2 regions of the Bacillus cereus group sp. RP43 genome follow, and region 2 is predicted to be linked to the other one. Evidence: predicted binding sites of a transcription regulator. Region 2 holds the regulator's gene; the other holds the start of a gene.

Region 1 (7,819 bases), 3.8 Mb from region 2:
TATTATGTAAATATTGATTGGGTAGACAATGAGGGCTGGAAACCAGTACTTGTTCAAACTCTAAACTAAAAAAGAGAGGCTCTTATGAGCTTCTCTTTTTTAGTTAACGTAATTTCTTTAATTTAAAATGAACAACCGCGCTATAATACGGTCTTTTGCTTTCGGGATCCATAACCATTTGATGCGAGATGTGATGAACTTCAAGCATAAGTGCTTTATTATTATCAATTTGTTCACTAATTTTTTTTTCTAAAGAAGCTAAGTCCCCCGCTTCAAAAAATTCTATTTTATCTTCTAACATTTCAAAGGTAAATGACATGAAGATGCCCCCTCTCCTATGTAATCAACTACAGTGTAACAAAGAAAAGAAGGAAATACCATGTACATTTCAATTGACATTTTTAGAAAGAGGGAATATCATACTGATAAAACCGATAAGAAAAAGGGGAATTTTTATGGGGACAGAATTTAATGGTTTATTTGATGAGTGGGCTCATACGTACGACTCATTTGTACAAGGCGAAGATATACAATATAAAGAAGTTTTCGCCCATTATGAGGACATTTTAGAGGATGTAGTTAACAAGTCATTTGGTAACGTATTAGAATTTGGTGTAGGTACTGGCAATTTAACAAATAAATTATTACTTGCTGGTCGCACAGTTTACGGTATAGAACCGTCACGCGAAATGCGTACAATTGCAAAAGAGAAATTACCAAAAGAGTTTTCAATTACAGAGGGTGATTTTCTTTCATTTGAAGTCCCAAATTCGATCGATACTATTGTGAGCACTTACGCATTTCATCATTTAACAGATGAAGAAAAAGACGTAGCAATTGCGAAGTATAGTCAATTGCTAAACAAAGGTGGTAAAATAGTGTTTGCTGATACGATATTTGCAGATCAAGATGCATATGATAAAACTGTCGAAGTAGCAAAGCAAAGAGGTTTTCATCAGTTAGCAAACGATTTGCAAACAGAATACTATACACGTATTCCTATCATGCAATCTATTTTTGAAAACAATGGCTTCCATGTAACGTTCACGAGATTGAATCATTTCGTTTGGGTAATGGAGGCAACTAAGCAATAGAAAGAGGGATTAGATTGAGAATTGCTGTAATTGGAGCAATGGAAGAAGAAGTACGTATTTTACGTGACAAATTAGAACAAGCAGAAACAGAAACGGTTGCAGGTTGTGAATTTACGAAAGGGCTATTAGCAGGACATGAAGTAATCTTGTTAAAGTCTGGTATTGGTAAAGTAAATGCAGCGATGTCAACGACAATTTTATTAGAAAAATATAAGCCTGAAAAAGTAATTAATACTGGTTCAGCTGGTGGATTCCATCATTCTCTAAATGTTGGAGATGTAGTCATTTCAACAGAAGTTCGTCATCATGACGTAGATGTAACAGCATTTAACTATGAGTACGGTCAAGTGCCAGGAATGCCGCCTGGATTTAAAGCTGATGAGGCATTAGTTGCATTAGCTGAGAAATGTATGCAGGCAGAAGAAAATATTCAAGTTGTAAAAGGTATGATTGCAACAGGAGATTCGTTTATGAGTGATCCGAACCGCGTTGCAGCAATTCGTGATAAATTTGAAAATCTTTATGCAGTAGAAATGGAAGCAGCAGCTGTTGCGCAAGTATGCCATCAATATGAAATTCCGTTTGTAATCATTCGTGCACTTTCTGATATTGCTGGTAAAGAATCAAATGTTTCATTTGATCAATTTTTAGATCAAGCAGCTCTTCATTCTACAAACTTTATCGTAAAAGTACTAGAAGAGTTAAAGTAATGTAACAAAAAGGCAACTGTCTCATATAAAGAAAATACATACAGTTGCCTTTTCTTTATTGGCAAATAAGGGGGAGAACACGATGAATGTATATCGTGGAGTTCATGAGTTAATTGGTCATACACCAATCGTAGAAATTACTCGTTTTTCACTTCCAAAGGGGGTCCGTTTATTTGCAAAGCTTGAATTTTACAACCCAGGCGGAAGCGTTAAGGATCGTTTAGGAAGAGAATTAATCGAAGATGCGCTAGAAAAAGGGCTTGTCGCGCAGGGTGGAACAATTATTGAACCGACTGCTGGCAACACTGGTATTGGACTGGCGCTTGCAGCGTTAGAACATGATTTACGCGTCATTGTTTGTGTACCAGAGAAATTTAGTATTGAAAAACAAGAATTAATGAAAGCGCTAGGTGCAACGGTTGTGCATACACCGACTGAGCAAGGAATGACCGGCGCAATTGCAAAGGCAAAAGAATTAGTAAATGAAATACCGAATTCATACTCTCCAAGTCAGTTTGCGAATGAAGCAAACCCTCGTGCTTATTTCAAAACACTAGGTCCTGAACTTTGGTCGGCACTAAATGGAGAGATTAACATATTTGTTGCGGGTGCAGGAACTGGCGGTACGTTTATGGGAACTGCGTCTTATTTAAAAGAGAAAAACATTGATATTAAAACGGTTATTGTAGAACCAGAGGGATCTATTTTAAATGGTGGTAAGGCTGGTTCACATGAAACAGAAGGAATTGGTCTTGAATTCATTCCGCCATTTTTGAAAACATCTTATTTTGATGAAATTCATACAATTTCTGATCGACATGCATTTTTACGAGTGAAGGAATTAGCGAAAAAGGAAGGCCTTCTCGTTGGGAGTTCTTCAGGAGCAGCGTTTCATGCAAGCTTACTTGAGGCAGAGAAAGCAGCACCAGGTACGAATATTATAACGATTTTTCCTGATAGTAGTGAGCGCTATTTAAGTAAAGACATATACAAAGGATGGGAATAAAAAATGAGAGCAAAGACAAAGTTAATTCATGGTATTCGCATAGGAGAACCTTCAACTGGATCTGTAAACGTACCGATTTATCAAACAAGTACGTATAAACAAGAAGCAGTTGGTAAGCATCAAGGATATGAATATTCACGTACAGGCAACCCAACACGTGCAGCTTTAGAAGAAATGATTGCTGTATTAGAAAACGGTCATGCTGGATTTGCATTTGGTTCTGGAATGGCTGCTATTACAGCAACAATTATGTTGTTCTCAAAAGGTGACCATGTCATTTTAACAGATGATGTTTATGGCGGAACGTACCGTGTTATTACGAAAGTATTAAACCGCTTCGGTATTGAGCATACATTTGTAGATACAACAAACCTAGAGGAAGTTGTAGAAGCGATTCGTCCAAATACGAAAGCGATTTATGTAGAAACACCAACGAACCCATTACTAAAAATTACTGATATTAAGAAAATATCTGCTCTTGCTAAAGAGAAAGATTTATTAACAATTATTGATAACACATTCATGACGCCATATTGGCAGTCGCCAATTTCTTTAGGAGCAGACATTGTACTTCATAGTGCAACGAAATATTTAGGAGGACATAGTGACGTAGTTGCAGGCCTAGTAGTTGTAAATAGCCCGCAATTAGCAGAAGACCTTCACTTTGTACAAAACTCAACAGGAGGTATTCTTGGCCCACAAGATAGCTTCTTACTACTTCGTGGTTTAAAAACATTAGGAATTCGTATGGAAGAACATGAAACGAATTCACGTGCGATTGCCGAGTTTTTAAATAACCATCCAAAAGTAAATAAAGTATATTATCCAGGTCTTGAATCCCATCAAAACCATGAACTAGCAACAGAACAAGCAAATGGATTTGGTGCTATCATCTCATTTGATGTAGATAGTGCGGAAACGTTGAATAAAGTACTTGAGAAACTGCAATACTTTACACTTGCTGAAAGCTTAGGAGCAGTAGAAAGTTTAATTTCTATCCCATCTCAAATGACACATGCATCAATCCCAGCAGATCGCCGTAAAGAATTAGGAATTACAGATACATTAATTCGTATCTCTGTCGGAATTGAAGATGGTGAAGATTTAATTGAAGATTTAGCACAAGCGCTAGCATAATAAAAATGCACTGCTAATGTAGAGCAGTGCATTTTTATTATATTGATTTGTGAAATATTTCACAAATTAGACATACACAAATGAAATGATTTCATGTATATTGAATTCATGAAATGTTATTCACGAATAAACTTGTGAAATGTTTCACAAACAATGGGATTCATGTAGGACGGTAACTCTATTTTTTTTCGCTAATCGGGACTTATTATGACCTATAGGGACTTATAAAGACCGTGATAACAGAATAGGAGGAAATTTACATGGTAGTCAAAGAGAAAGTTGTAAATGAAATGCAAGAGGTAAAAGAGATGATTGATACGTTAGTAAATAACGGTCAAGAAGCTTTACAAGCATTAGAAAGTTTTACACAAGAGCAGATTGACAACATTGTTCATGAAATGGCACTAGCAGGTGTTGATCAACATATGCCGCTTGCGAAATTGGCTGTTGAAGAAACGGGCCGTGGTGTCTATGAAGACAAATGCATAAAAAATATTTTTGCCACTGAATATATTTGGCATAGTATAAAGAAAGACAAGACGGTAGGAATTATTCATGAAGATCCTCATGAAGAAATAATAGAAATTGCGGAACCGGTTGGTGTAGTAGCTGGAGTAACGCCAGTAACCAACCCAACGTCGACAACGATGTTTAAAGCATTAATCGGGATAAAAACGAGAAATCCAATTATTTTCGCATTCCATCCTTCCGCACAAAAATGTTCTATTGCAGCAGCGAAAACAGTATACGATGCTGCATTGAAGGCTGGTGCACCAAAGCACTGCATTCAATGGATTGACAGACCTTCTGTTGAAGCAACGAAACAATTAATGAATCATGAAGGTGTTGCGCTCGTTCTAGCAACTGGAGGAGCTGGTATGGTGAAATCAGCGTATTCTACTGGCAAACCAGCGTTAGGTGTAGGTCCTGGTAATGTACCGTGTTATATCGAGAAATCAGCACATGTAAAACGAGCTGTTAATGATTTAATTTTATCGAAAACATTTGATAACGGTATGATTTGTGCATCGGAACAGGCAATCATTATCGATAAAGAAATTTATGATGATGTTAAAACAGAAATGATTGCAAATAATTGTTACTTTGTAACAGAGGAAGAGAGAAAGAAATTAGAAAAGCTCGTTATAAATGAAAATACATGTGCAGTAAATAGTGATATTGTAGGGAAATCTGCGCAGTATATTGCCGAATTAGTTGGGATTACTGTGCCTGAACATACAAAAATGCTTGTAGCTGAAATTAAAGGAATTGGGGCAGCATATCCACTATCTCGTGAGAAACTGAGTCCAGTATTAGCTTGTGTAAAAGCGAATTCATTAGAAGAAGGATTTACATATTGCGAAGAAATGCTAGACCTTGGCGGCTTAGGGCATTCAGCAGTCATTCATTCTACAAATACAGAAGTACAAAAACAATTTGGTTTACGTATGAAAGCTTGCCGTCTTATTGTAAATGCACCTTCATCACAAGGCGGAATAGGTGATATATATAATGGGTTTATTCCATCGCTTACACTTGGTTGTGGTTCCTACGGGAAAAACTCAGTTTCTCAAAATGTAACAGCGACTCATTTATTAAATATAAAAAGGCTGGCAAATAGAAAAAAGAATATGCAGTGGTTCAAGTTGCCACCAAAAATTTATTTTGAAAAACATGCTACAGCATATTTAGCGAACATGCCTAATATTTCACGTGCATTTATTGTAACGGACCCAGGAATGGTTGAGCATGGATATGTAGATACGGTCACGCACTATTTACGTAAACATGCAAATGATGTGAAAGTCGAGGTTTTCTTCGAGGTCGAGCCAGATCCATCAGATGAAACTGTTTTTAAAGGTGCGGAAATGATGAGAAGCTTTAAGCCAGATGTAATCATCGCACTTGGTGGCGGTTCAGCTATGGATGCAGCAAAAGGGATGTGGCTTTTCTATGAGCACCCCGAAACAACATTCTATGGAATTAAACAGAAGTTTTTAGATATAAGAAAACGTACATGTAAGTATCCGAACTTGGGAAATAAAGCGCAATTTGTTGCCATTCCAACAACATCAGGGACGGGATCAGAAGTGACGCCATTTGCGGTTATTACAGATAAGAAAAATAATATAAAGTACCCGCTTGCGGATTATGAATTAACACCAGATGTAGCGATTGTTGATCCGCAATTTGTAATGACAGTACCACCTCATATAACAGCAGATACCGGAATGGACGTATTAACACATGCAATTGAGGCATATGTGTCTGTTATGGCAAATGACTATACGGATGGTTTAGCGTTAAAAGCAATTGATCTCGTATTTAAATATTTACCGAGAGCATATAAAGATGGGAATGATGAAGAGGCGCGGGAAAAAATGCATAACGCTTCTGCGATTGCAGGGATGGCATTTGCAAATGCTTTCCTTGGTATTAATCACAGTTTAGCACATAAGCTTGGACCGGAATTCCATATTCCACACGGACGCGCAAATGCAATTCTTATGCCGCATGTAGTCCGCTATAATGCTATTAAGCCAAGGAAACATGCATTGTTCCCAAAATATGAGCACTTTGTGGCAGATGAACGTTACGCACATATTGCGAGAATGCTCGGGCTTCCAGCAAGTTCGGCGGCAGAAGGTGCGGAATCACTTATCCAATCAATTATTGCGCTTGGGAAAAAATTAAATATTAATATGAGTATTGCAGGACAAGGAGTCGCTAAAGAACAATTTGAAGCGGTTGCTGGAATATTGGCAGAAAGAGCTTTTGAAGATCAGTGTACAACAGCTAATCCCAAATTGCCGCTTATTTCAGAGCTGAAAGAAATTTATATGGAAGCATATAAAGGCGTTTAATAGATCTGAAAGAGTCGCATTTAAGCGGCTCTTTTTTACTTTGGAAAACATCTCCCAGTTTGGTTCTATTTACTTGTCTTTAAGCTTAATAGAATGTGATAAAGTGAGGATGGGAGTGATAAAGATATGAAAGAATTACAAGAAAAAATAGCAGATTATACCCGTTTCGGACAAGTACTTTTATCTATAAGTACATTTTTAATGATCGGTTTATTAATTCCAAGTGGAGTCAAAGATATGGTGCAGTCTTTTGTTATGATGGGGAGTATTATTGTATTTTTAGTTCTTGCTTTTTTCTTCTTTAAGCGTGTTAGAACGATGCGTGACCAATTAGAGGAGAGCAAATATGAAGAAAATTGTTAAGTAGGGCGCTACGAAAAGAAGAAATCTTTTTGTAGCGTTTTTTCATTTTTGTAGAAAATGTATGCGTTTCATATTGACAATGATAATCCTTATCAATTAAAGTAGAATAGTAGTTAATGATTATCATTATCATTTAGGAGTGAAAGAATGAAAAAATCCATTACGCTGTTCACAGCGATCTTATCTATTTTTTTCTTATTAATAGGTTGCAGTGCAAAAGAAAACGAAAAAGCATCCGCAACAAAAACAGACAAAGAAACAGACAAAATCGAAATTACCGATCTCTCAGACAGAAAGATAACATTCAATAAAGTTCCTGAAAGTTTTGCGACGTTAAGTATGGGGGATATGAATATTATCCATGCTTTAGGAGGGAAAATCGTCGGTCGTCCAGATGCAAAAATTCCCCTTCCAGAAGATTTGCAAAAAACACAAGTAATTGGAAATGCACATCAGCCAAACTTTGAACAAATTGCTAGTTTAAAGCCAGATGTACTTGTTGCTAATAATGGGTTCCAAAAAAATATTCCAACGGTTGAAGGGCAAGGAACAAAAGTAATCATTTCTTCAGCAAACTCTGTAAAAGATATTCAAAAGAGTATTGAAATGTATGGAACAGTAATGAAGAAAGAAGATAAGGCAAAA
Region 2 (7,819 bases):
TGAAGTAGCGGTCATGAGAGACGAATAGAAGAGTACCTGGGTAATCAATTAAAGCATTCTCCAAAATCTCTTTACTATTTAAATCAAGATGGTTTGTTGGCTCATCAAGAATTAATAAATTGGATTTTTGCATCATAAGTTTTGCAAGAGCTAGTCGAGCCTTTTGTCCACCACTAAGAGAAGATACTGGTTTTAATACATCATCCCCTGTGAATAAAAAGTTGCCTAGTATAGTGCGAATTTCTTTTTCAGGTTGCAGGGGATATTCATCCCATAGTTCATTTAAAACTCGTTTCGAAGATGTTAAATTGGCTTGTTCTTGATCATAATAACCAACAGATACATTTGATCCAAAAGCAACGTTTCCATGTAATAGCTGTAACTTATTCACAATGGATTTTAATAATGTAGATTTTCCAATTCCGTTCGGCCCAACTAAGGCAACACTATCACCACGAGTTAAGCGCATATTTACATGTTCAATAATCGGTTCCTGTTCATAGCCAATAGTTACATCTTTTACTTGTAAAACATCATTTCCACTTTGTTTTTCAATATCGAAGTGGAAGGAAGCTGATTTAGAATCGCCTAATGGTCTAGTTAATACGTCCATTCTGTCTAATTGTTTACGGCGACTTTGAGCACGTTTTGTCGTAGATGCGCGAGCTATATTTTTTTGCACAAAGTCTTCCAGTTTAGCGATTTCATCTTGTTGTTTTTCATAACGCTTCATCTCTTGCTCGTATAGAGCTGATTTTAAGTCTAAATATTTACTGTAGTTACCAACAAATCGTCGGCTTTCCTTATTAGAAATTTCGTATACTTGTGTAACGAGTTTATCTAAGAAATAACGGTCATGGGAAACGATTAAAATCGCACCAGGATAGCCTTGTAAGTATTGTTCAAGCCATGTTAGTGTCTCAATGTCCAAATGGTTTGTAGGTTCGTCTAAAATAAGTAAGTCTGGTCTAGTTAATAATAATTTCCCAAGAGCTAATCGAGTCTTTTGTCCACCACTTAATGTAGAAATTGTCGTCTGGTGCGTTTCAACAGGGAAGCCAAGACCGCTTAAAATCGAGCGTATATCCGCTTCGTACTGATAGCCGCCTTGATCTTTATAATCTAATTGTAATTGGTCATAATCAGCTAATAATTTCTCGTATATAGTCGCATTTGAAAAGTTTTCTTCTTTTCCCATCTCTTGCTCTAGCCTTCGAAGTTTTGTCTCCATCTGCTGCAAGTGTGTAAAGACGGTTAACATTTCATCCCAAATTGTTAAAGACGTTTCTAATCCGGTATTTTGAGCTAAATACCCCATTGAGACATCTTTCGGCTTTATAATTTCACCACCATCATGAGATAACTCACCAGCTATTATTTTTAATAATGTAGATTTTCCGGCTCCATTTCGTCCGACTAATGCGATACGATCTTTTGTTTGAACTTCCAATTTTATGTTTGCAAGAATCGTTTCTGCACCGTATAATTTCGAAAGCCCATTCACTTGTAATAATATCAATGTTTTCACCTCAAATAATTTCTTAACTTTGCCATGTTTATATTTCTCAATCATACTAAAAATAGTGTATAGTTTAAAATAAAGAGAGAATACTTCTTCTTTTTATTATACAAGGAAATTCATGAGTACTAAACTTCTGTATTTGATTCAAGTATAAGAATAAAGATAGGAAGAGAGGAGAGGTTATATGGATCAGCAAAAAATTCCACAGGCCACTGCCAAACGATTGCCTCTATACTATCGATTTATCCAAAACTTATCTCTTTCTGGTAAGCAACGTGTTTCATCAGCCGAATTGAGTGAAGCGGTAAAGGTTGATTCCGCAACTATTCGAAGAGATTTTTCATATTTTGGAGCGTTAGGGAAAAAAGGATATGGATATAACGTAAATTATTTATTATCATTTTTCCGTGAAACACTCGACCAAGATGATATAACACGTGTAGCACTTATTGGAGTAGGTAATTTAGGGACCGCTTTCTTACATTATAATTTCACGAAAAACAATAATACAAAAATTGAAATGGCATTTGATGTTAGTGAAGAGAAAGTTGGAACAGAAATCGGAGGAATTCCTGTATATCATTTGGATGAATTAGAAGAACGTTTATCAACTGATATACAAGTGGCAATATTAACGGTACCCGCTACAGTAGCGCAATCTGTGGCAGATAGATTGGCAGAAACGGACGTGCATGGTATTTTAAATTTCACACCAGCACGCTTAAATGTGTCAGAGAATATAAGAATTCATCACATTGATTTAGCTGTAGAGTTACAAACGCTTGTTTACTTTTTGAAGAATTATCCACAATAAAACGCAGAGGAGATGACCTCTGCGTTTTATTATTGTTTTTTCTTTGTGAATTTGACTAAGATAAGGCGAAGTGCCAAATTAAAATCAATTGTTGCCATAACTGCAAATAGTATTGTCCACATATTCCAGATTGTATCTGTTACGTTCGTAATAGCGAAGCGTGTAAAGATACATCCAAGAAGAAAGTATAATGCAGCCATGAACAATGGTGAGTTTCTCATACTAAAAATCCTCCGATAAAGCCTTGCATTTTTTCAGCTTCTTTAATCATTTCTTGAATTTGCTCATTACTTACTACAACTTGAGCGACTGCAACTAATGTATTCATTGCAACATGAGCTGCAATAGGAACGATAATTCGTTTCGTTTTTACGTATAAAAAGGCGAATACGAGCCCCATTGAAGTGTATACCAATAAGTGAGTAAAATCAAAATGAATCGCCGCGAATACAAGTGAACTAATAATAGCGGCAATAAAGAAGTTAAACTTCTTATAAAGTGTACCGAATAAAATTTTTCTAAATACGATTTCTTCCAAAATAGGTCCTATTATAGATATGACGATAAGGAACCAAGGTGTCGTTCTTGCGATGTCCATAAGTCTTGCTGTATTTTCAGATCCCGGTGTAATCCCTAATAAACGCATTTCGATCATACCGGCAATGCTTTGTGAGAACAGTGCTAAGAAGAAACCAATAAAAATCCACCCAATTGTAGCTGGAACAGTAGAGCGCATTTTATCTAAATGCCTGTCACGAATGTCTGTTCTGAGTAACCAAAGTACAACGCATAATGCAATGAAAAAGCTAATGATAGCCCAATGACCAGTTATGAGCTGAATTTTTTCCTCTCTAGTAAATCCCCTATTATCGTATAGTCCAGTTTTCAGGAGAAGCGGTAACCCGGCAATGCCTGATAACTGCATTAAAATGTATGTAACGATAATCCACCAATATTGTTTTTTCAAATGGTTTAACCATCCTTTCTAACGCTAGTGTATGAGATAAGGTAGGATAACATGTAAATATGCTACCTACGATATAAACTTTCATTTGAATTATATTTTTTTTGTAAATAAGTATTTGAAAATAAAATAGGAGACAGGAAAAAGTTGTACGTTTAGCGAAAACAACTTAGGGTGTCTTTCATATTGTAACATACAAGAAGTGGGAACAACGATTCATATAGTAAAGGCAGTAGAAGAAGTAATGCTATATAGGAAAGTGTATAAAGTAATTTGCGAAAAAATTATGATTTTTTTACTTGCAAAAAAAATTGAGATTATTTATTATTAGAAGTGTGTTAGCACTCGTGTGACTTGAGTGCTAATAAATAAAATTTACATAACAAAATGAGGAGGTTATTGTTCATGCTAAAGCCATTAGGTGATCGCGTTGTAATTGAACTTGTTCAAGCAGAAGAAAAAACAGCAAGTGGTATTGTATTACCAGACACTGCAAAAGAAAAACCACAAGAGGGTAAAGTTATTGCAGTAGGTACTGGCCGAGTGCTTGAAAATGGAGAGCGTGTTGCTTTAGAGGTAGCAGCAGGTGATCTTATCATCTTCTCAAAATATGCAGGTACTGAAGTGAAATACGAAGGTACAGACTACTTGATTTTACGTGAAAGTGACATTTTAGCAATTATCGGTTAATTATATACATTTAAAAATTCAAGGGGGTCAATTATTATGGCAAAAGATATTAAATTTAGTGAAGAAGCACGTCGTTCGATGCTTCGCGGTGTCGACACTCTTGCAAACGCAGTAAAAGTAACGCTTGGACCAAAAGGTCGTAACGTTGTACTTGAGAAAAAATTCGGTTCACCACTTATTACAAATGACGGTGTAACAATTGCAAAAGAAATCGAATTAGAAGATGCATTCGAAAACATGGGTGCGAAATTAGTAGCAGAAGTTGCTAGCAAAACAAACGATGTAGCTGGTGACGGAACGACAACTGCAACTGTATTAGCGCAAGCTATGATTCGTGAAGGTTTAAAAAACGTAACAGCTGGTGCAAACCCAATGGGTCTTCGTAAAGGTATCGAAAAAGCTGTTACTGCTGCAATTGGAGAATTAAAAGCGATTTCTAAACCAATCGAAGGTAAATCTTCTATCGCGCAAGTAGCTGCTATTTCTGCGGCTGACGAAGAAGTTGGTCAATTAATCGCTGAAGCAATGGAGCGCGTTGGTAACGACGGCGTTATTACTTTAGAAGAATCTAAAGGATTCACAACAGAATTAGACGTAGTAGAAGGTATGCAATTTGATCGTGGATATGCATCTCCTTACATGATTACTGATTCTGACAAAATGGAAGCAGTTCTTGATAACCCATATATCTTAATTACTGATAAGAAGATTTCTAACATCCAAGAAATCTTACCAGTATTAGAGCAAGTGGTACAACAAGGTAAACCACTTCTTATCATTGCTGAAGATGTAGAAGGCGAAGCGTTAGCTACATTAGTAGTGAACAAACTTCGTGGTACATTCAATGTAGTAGCTGTTAAAGCTCCTGGATTTGGTGACCGTCGTAAAGCAATGCTAGAAGATATCGCAATCTTAACTGGTGGCGAAGTAATTACTGAAGAACTAGGACGTGACTTAAAATCTGCTACAGTGGAATCTTTAGGACGCGCTGGTAAAATTGTTGTAACGAAAGAAAACACAACTGTAGTTGAAGGTATTGGAAATTCACAACAAATCGAAGCTCGCATCGGTCAAATCCGCGCGCAATTAGAAGAAACTACTTCTGAATTCGATCGTGAAAAATTACAAGAGCGTCTTGCAAAACTTGCGGGCGGCGTAGCAGTAATTAAAGTAGGTGCAGCAACTGAAACTGAGTTAAAAGAGCGCAAACTTCGCATTGAAGATGCACTTAACTCAACTCGTGCAGCAGTAGAAGAAGGTATCGTTGCAGGTGGTGGTACTTCACTTATGAACGTATACACAAAAGTAGCTTCTATCGTAGCTGAAGGCGACGAAGCAACAGGTATCAACATCGTACTTCGCGCACTAGAAGAGCCAGTTCGTCAAATCGCAATCAACGCTGGTCTAGAAGGATCTGTAGTTGTAGAGCGTCTAAAAGGCGAAAAAGTAGGCGTTGGTTTCAACGCAGCTACTGGCGAATGGGTTAACATGCTTGAGTCTGGTATCGTAGATCCAGCTAAAGTAACTCGTTCTGCACTTCAAAACGCAGCATCTGTTGCAGCTATGTTCTTAACGACTGAAGCTGTAGTTGCTGACAAGCCAGAACCAGCTGGTGCTGCTGGAATGCCTGACATGGGCGGCATGGGCATGGGCGGTATGGGCGGAATGATGTAATTCCGTTTGCCCGAAAAACATCCACTTTTATATAGAAGTGGATGTTTTTTTGTGTTTTTGAGCGCAGGAAATTAATTTCTGTAGAATTTTGTCGCTTTCTCTCTTGACCATATTGATACTTCATTGTTAGAATCTAGGAAGATAATATAAAACGATCCTTCATATATCCTCAATGATATGGTTTGAGAGTCTCTACCGGGTTACCGTAAACAACCTGACTATGAAGGCAGTGTGTCTTATATTTATAAAGAGCGGAGACTATCTTTCTTTATAAAGCCAGACCCCTGCCTTTTCTTTGTTATGAGACTAGAGGCGGAGGACTGGCTTTTTTTATTATATTAGTAATGCTTTTCGCCAAATTGGTGAAAATATTTATATACGAGAACTAACGTTGGGGTGATTATTTTGAAGAAGCAGCATGATACAATTATCGTTTTAGATTTTGGGAGTCAGTACAATCAGTTAATAGCACGTCGAATTCGTGAGTTCGGTGTATACAGTGAACTTCATCCGCATACAATTACTGCAGAAGAAATTAAAGCAATGAATCCAAAAGGGATCATTTTCTCTGGTGGACCAAATAGTGTATATGGTGAAGGTGCATTACATTGTGATGAAAAAATCTTTGAATTAGGTCTACCGATCTTCGGTATTTGTTACGGTATGCAACTTATGACGCAACAGTTCGGTGGTAAAGTAGAACGTGCAAACCACCGTGAGTATGGAAAAGCTGTTCTTAAAGTAGAGAACGAATCAAAATTATATACGAACCTTCCAGAAGAGCAAGTTGTATGGATGAGCCATGGTGACTTAGTAACTGGTTTACCTGAAGGATTCGTAGTAGATGCAACAAGTGAGTCTTGTCCAATTGCTGGTATGAGCAATGAAGCGAAAAACTTATACGGTGTACAATTCCACCCAGAAGTACGTCACTCTGAGCACGGTAACGATTTAATTAAAAACTTCGTATTCGGCGTATGTGGTTGTTCTGAAGGATGGAACATGGAGAACTTTATTGAAGTAGAATTAGAGAAGATCCGTGAAACTGTTGGAGACAAAAAAGTACTATGCGCACTTAGTGGCGGTGTAGATTCTTCTGTTGTAGCAGTATTAATTCATAAAGCAATCGGTGATCAACTAACATGTATTTTCGTGGACCACGGTTTACTTCGTAAAGATGAAGCAGAAGGTGTTATGAAAACATTTAGCGAAGGCTTCCATATGAACGTTATTAAAGTGGATGCAAAAGAACGCTTCATGAACAAGTTAAAAGGTGTAGAAGATCCAGAACAAAAACGTAAAATCATTGGTAATGAATTCATTTACGTATTTGATGATGAAGCTTCTAAATTACAAGGAATGGACTTCCTAGCGCAAGGTACACTTTACACAGACATCGTTGAAAGTGGTACAGCAACTGCACAAACAATTAAGTCTCACCATAACGTTGGTGGACTTCCAGAAGACATGCAGTTCAAATTAATTGAGCCTTTAAACACTTTATTTAAAGACGAAGTACGTGTATTAGGATCAGAACTAGGAATTCCTGATGAAATCGTATGGCGTCAACCGTTCCCAGGTCCAGGACTTGGTATTCGTGTATTAGGTGAAATTACAGAAGAGAAATTAGAAATCGTTCGTGAATCTGATGCGATTTTACGTGAAGAAATTATAAAAGCAGGATTAGACCGCGAAGTTTGGCAATACTTCACTGCGCTTCCTGGTATGCGTAGTGTAGGTGTTATGGGTGACGAGCGTACTTACGATTACACAGTAGGTATCCGTGCAGTAACATCTATCGACGGTATGACAGCTGACTGGGCACGTATCCCTTGGGATGTATTAGAGAAAATCTCTGTACGTATCGTAAACGAAGTAAAACACGTTAACCGTATCGTGTATGATATAACGAGTAAGCCACCAGCAACTATCGAGTGGGAATAGTATTGTAATAAAAAAGATCCATCTATCGTTTATGTATAGATGGATCTTTTTGTTTTTCTTCTTAATACGAACGAAAATATAAAAGTTTATAAAAATGTTCGTTTTTAAATTGACAAAAGCCCATCATCGAGTTAATATGAGTATGTAATTCAAACGAAAAGTGAATATTATGCCGTCGTATAATATCGGGGATATGGCCCGAAAGTTTCTA

What was found. Region 2 encodes Rex, which represses fermentation and respiration genes when NADH is low (regulators of the CRP and FNR family bind a similar motif). Its sites were predicted from a motif close to TTGTGAAATATTTCACAA; they were not measured.
Positions count from the first base shown of each region.
Region 1: a site for Rex is predicted at 3,995-4,012, ahead of adhE (bifunctional acetaldehyde-CoA/alcohol dehydrogenase). Genes of this name have one in related genera too.

Region 1 covers NZ_JARVHQ010000001.1:1,039,758-1,047,576, forward strand. The annotation lists gene QCI75_RS05380 (YrrS family protein) at 1-69, shown strand, start outside; gene QCI75_RS05385 (YrzA family protein) at 104-319, opposite strand; gene QCI75_RS05390 (class I SAM-dependent DNA methyltransferase) at 456-1,094, shown strand; gene mtnN (5'-methylthioadenosine/S-adenosylhomocysteine nucleosidase) at 1,109-1,804, shown strand; gene QCI75_RS05400 (O-acetylserine dependent cystathionine beta-synthase) at 1,887-2,810, shown strand; gene QCI75_RS05405 (bifunctional cystathionine gamma-lyase/homocysteine desulfhydrase) at 2,814-3,947, shown strand; gene adhE (bifunctional acetaldehyde-CoA/alcohol dehydrogenase) at 4,208-6,811, shown strand; gene QCI75_RS05415 (YrhC family protein) at 6,938-7,174, shown strand; gene QCI75_RS05420 (ABC transporter substrate-binding protein) at 7,322-7,819, shown strand, end outside.
Region 2 covers NZ_JARVHQ010000001.1:4,888,564-4,896,382, reverse strand. The annotation lists gene QCI75_RS25290 (ABC-F family ATP-binding cassette domain-containing protein) at 1-1,519, opposite strand, end outside; gene QCI75_RS25285 (redox-sensing transcriptional repressor Rex) at 1,707-2,336, shown strand; gene QCI75_RS25280 (YdiK family protein) at 2,366-2,557, opposite strand; gene QCI75_RS25275 (CPBP family intramembrane glutamic endopeptidase) at 2,554-3,303, opposite strand; gene groES (co-chaperone GroES) at 3,706-3,990, shown strand; gene groL (chaperonin GroEL) at 4,027-5,664, shown strand; purine riboswitch at 5,804-5,905, shown strand; gene guaA (glutamine-hydrolyzing GMP synthase) at 6,070-7,608, shown strand; purine riboswitch at 7,764-7,819, shown strand, end outside.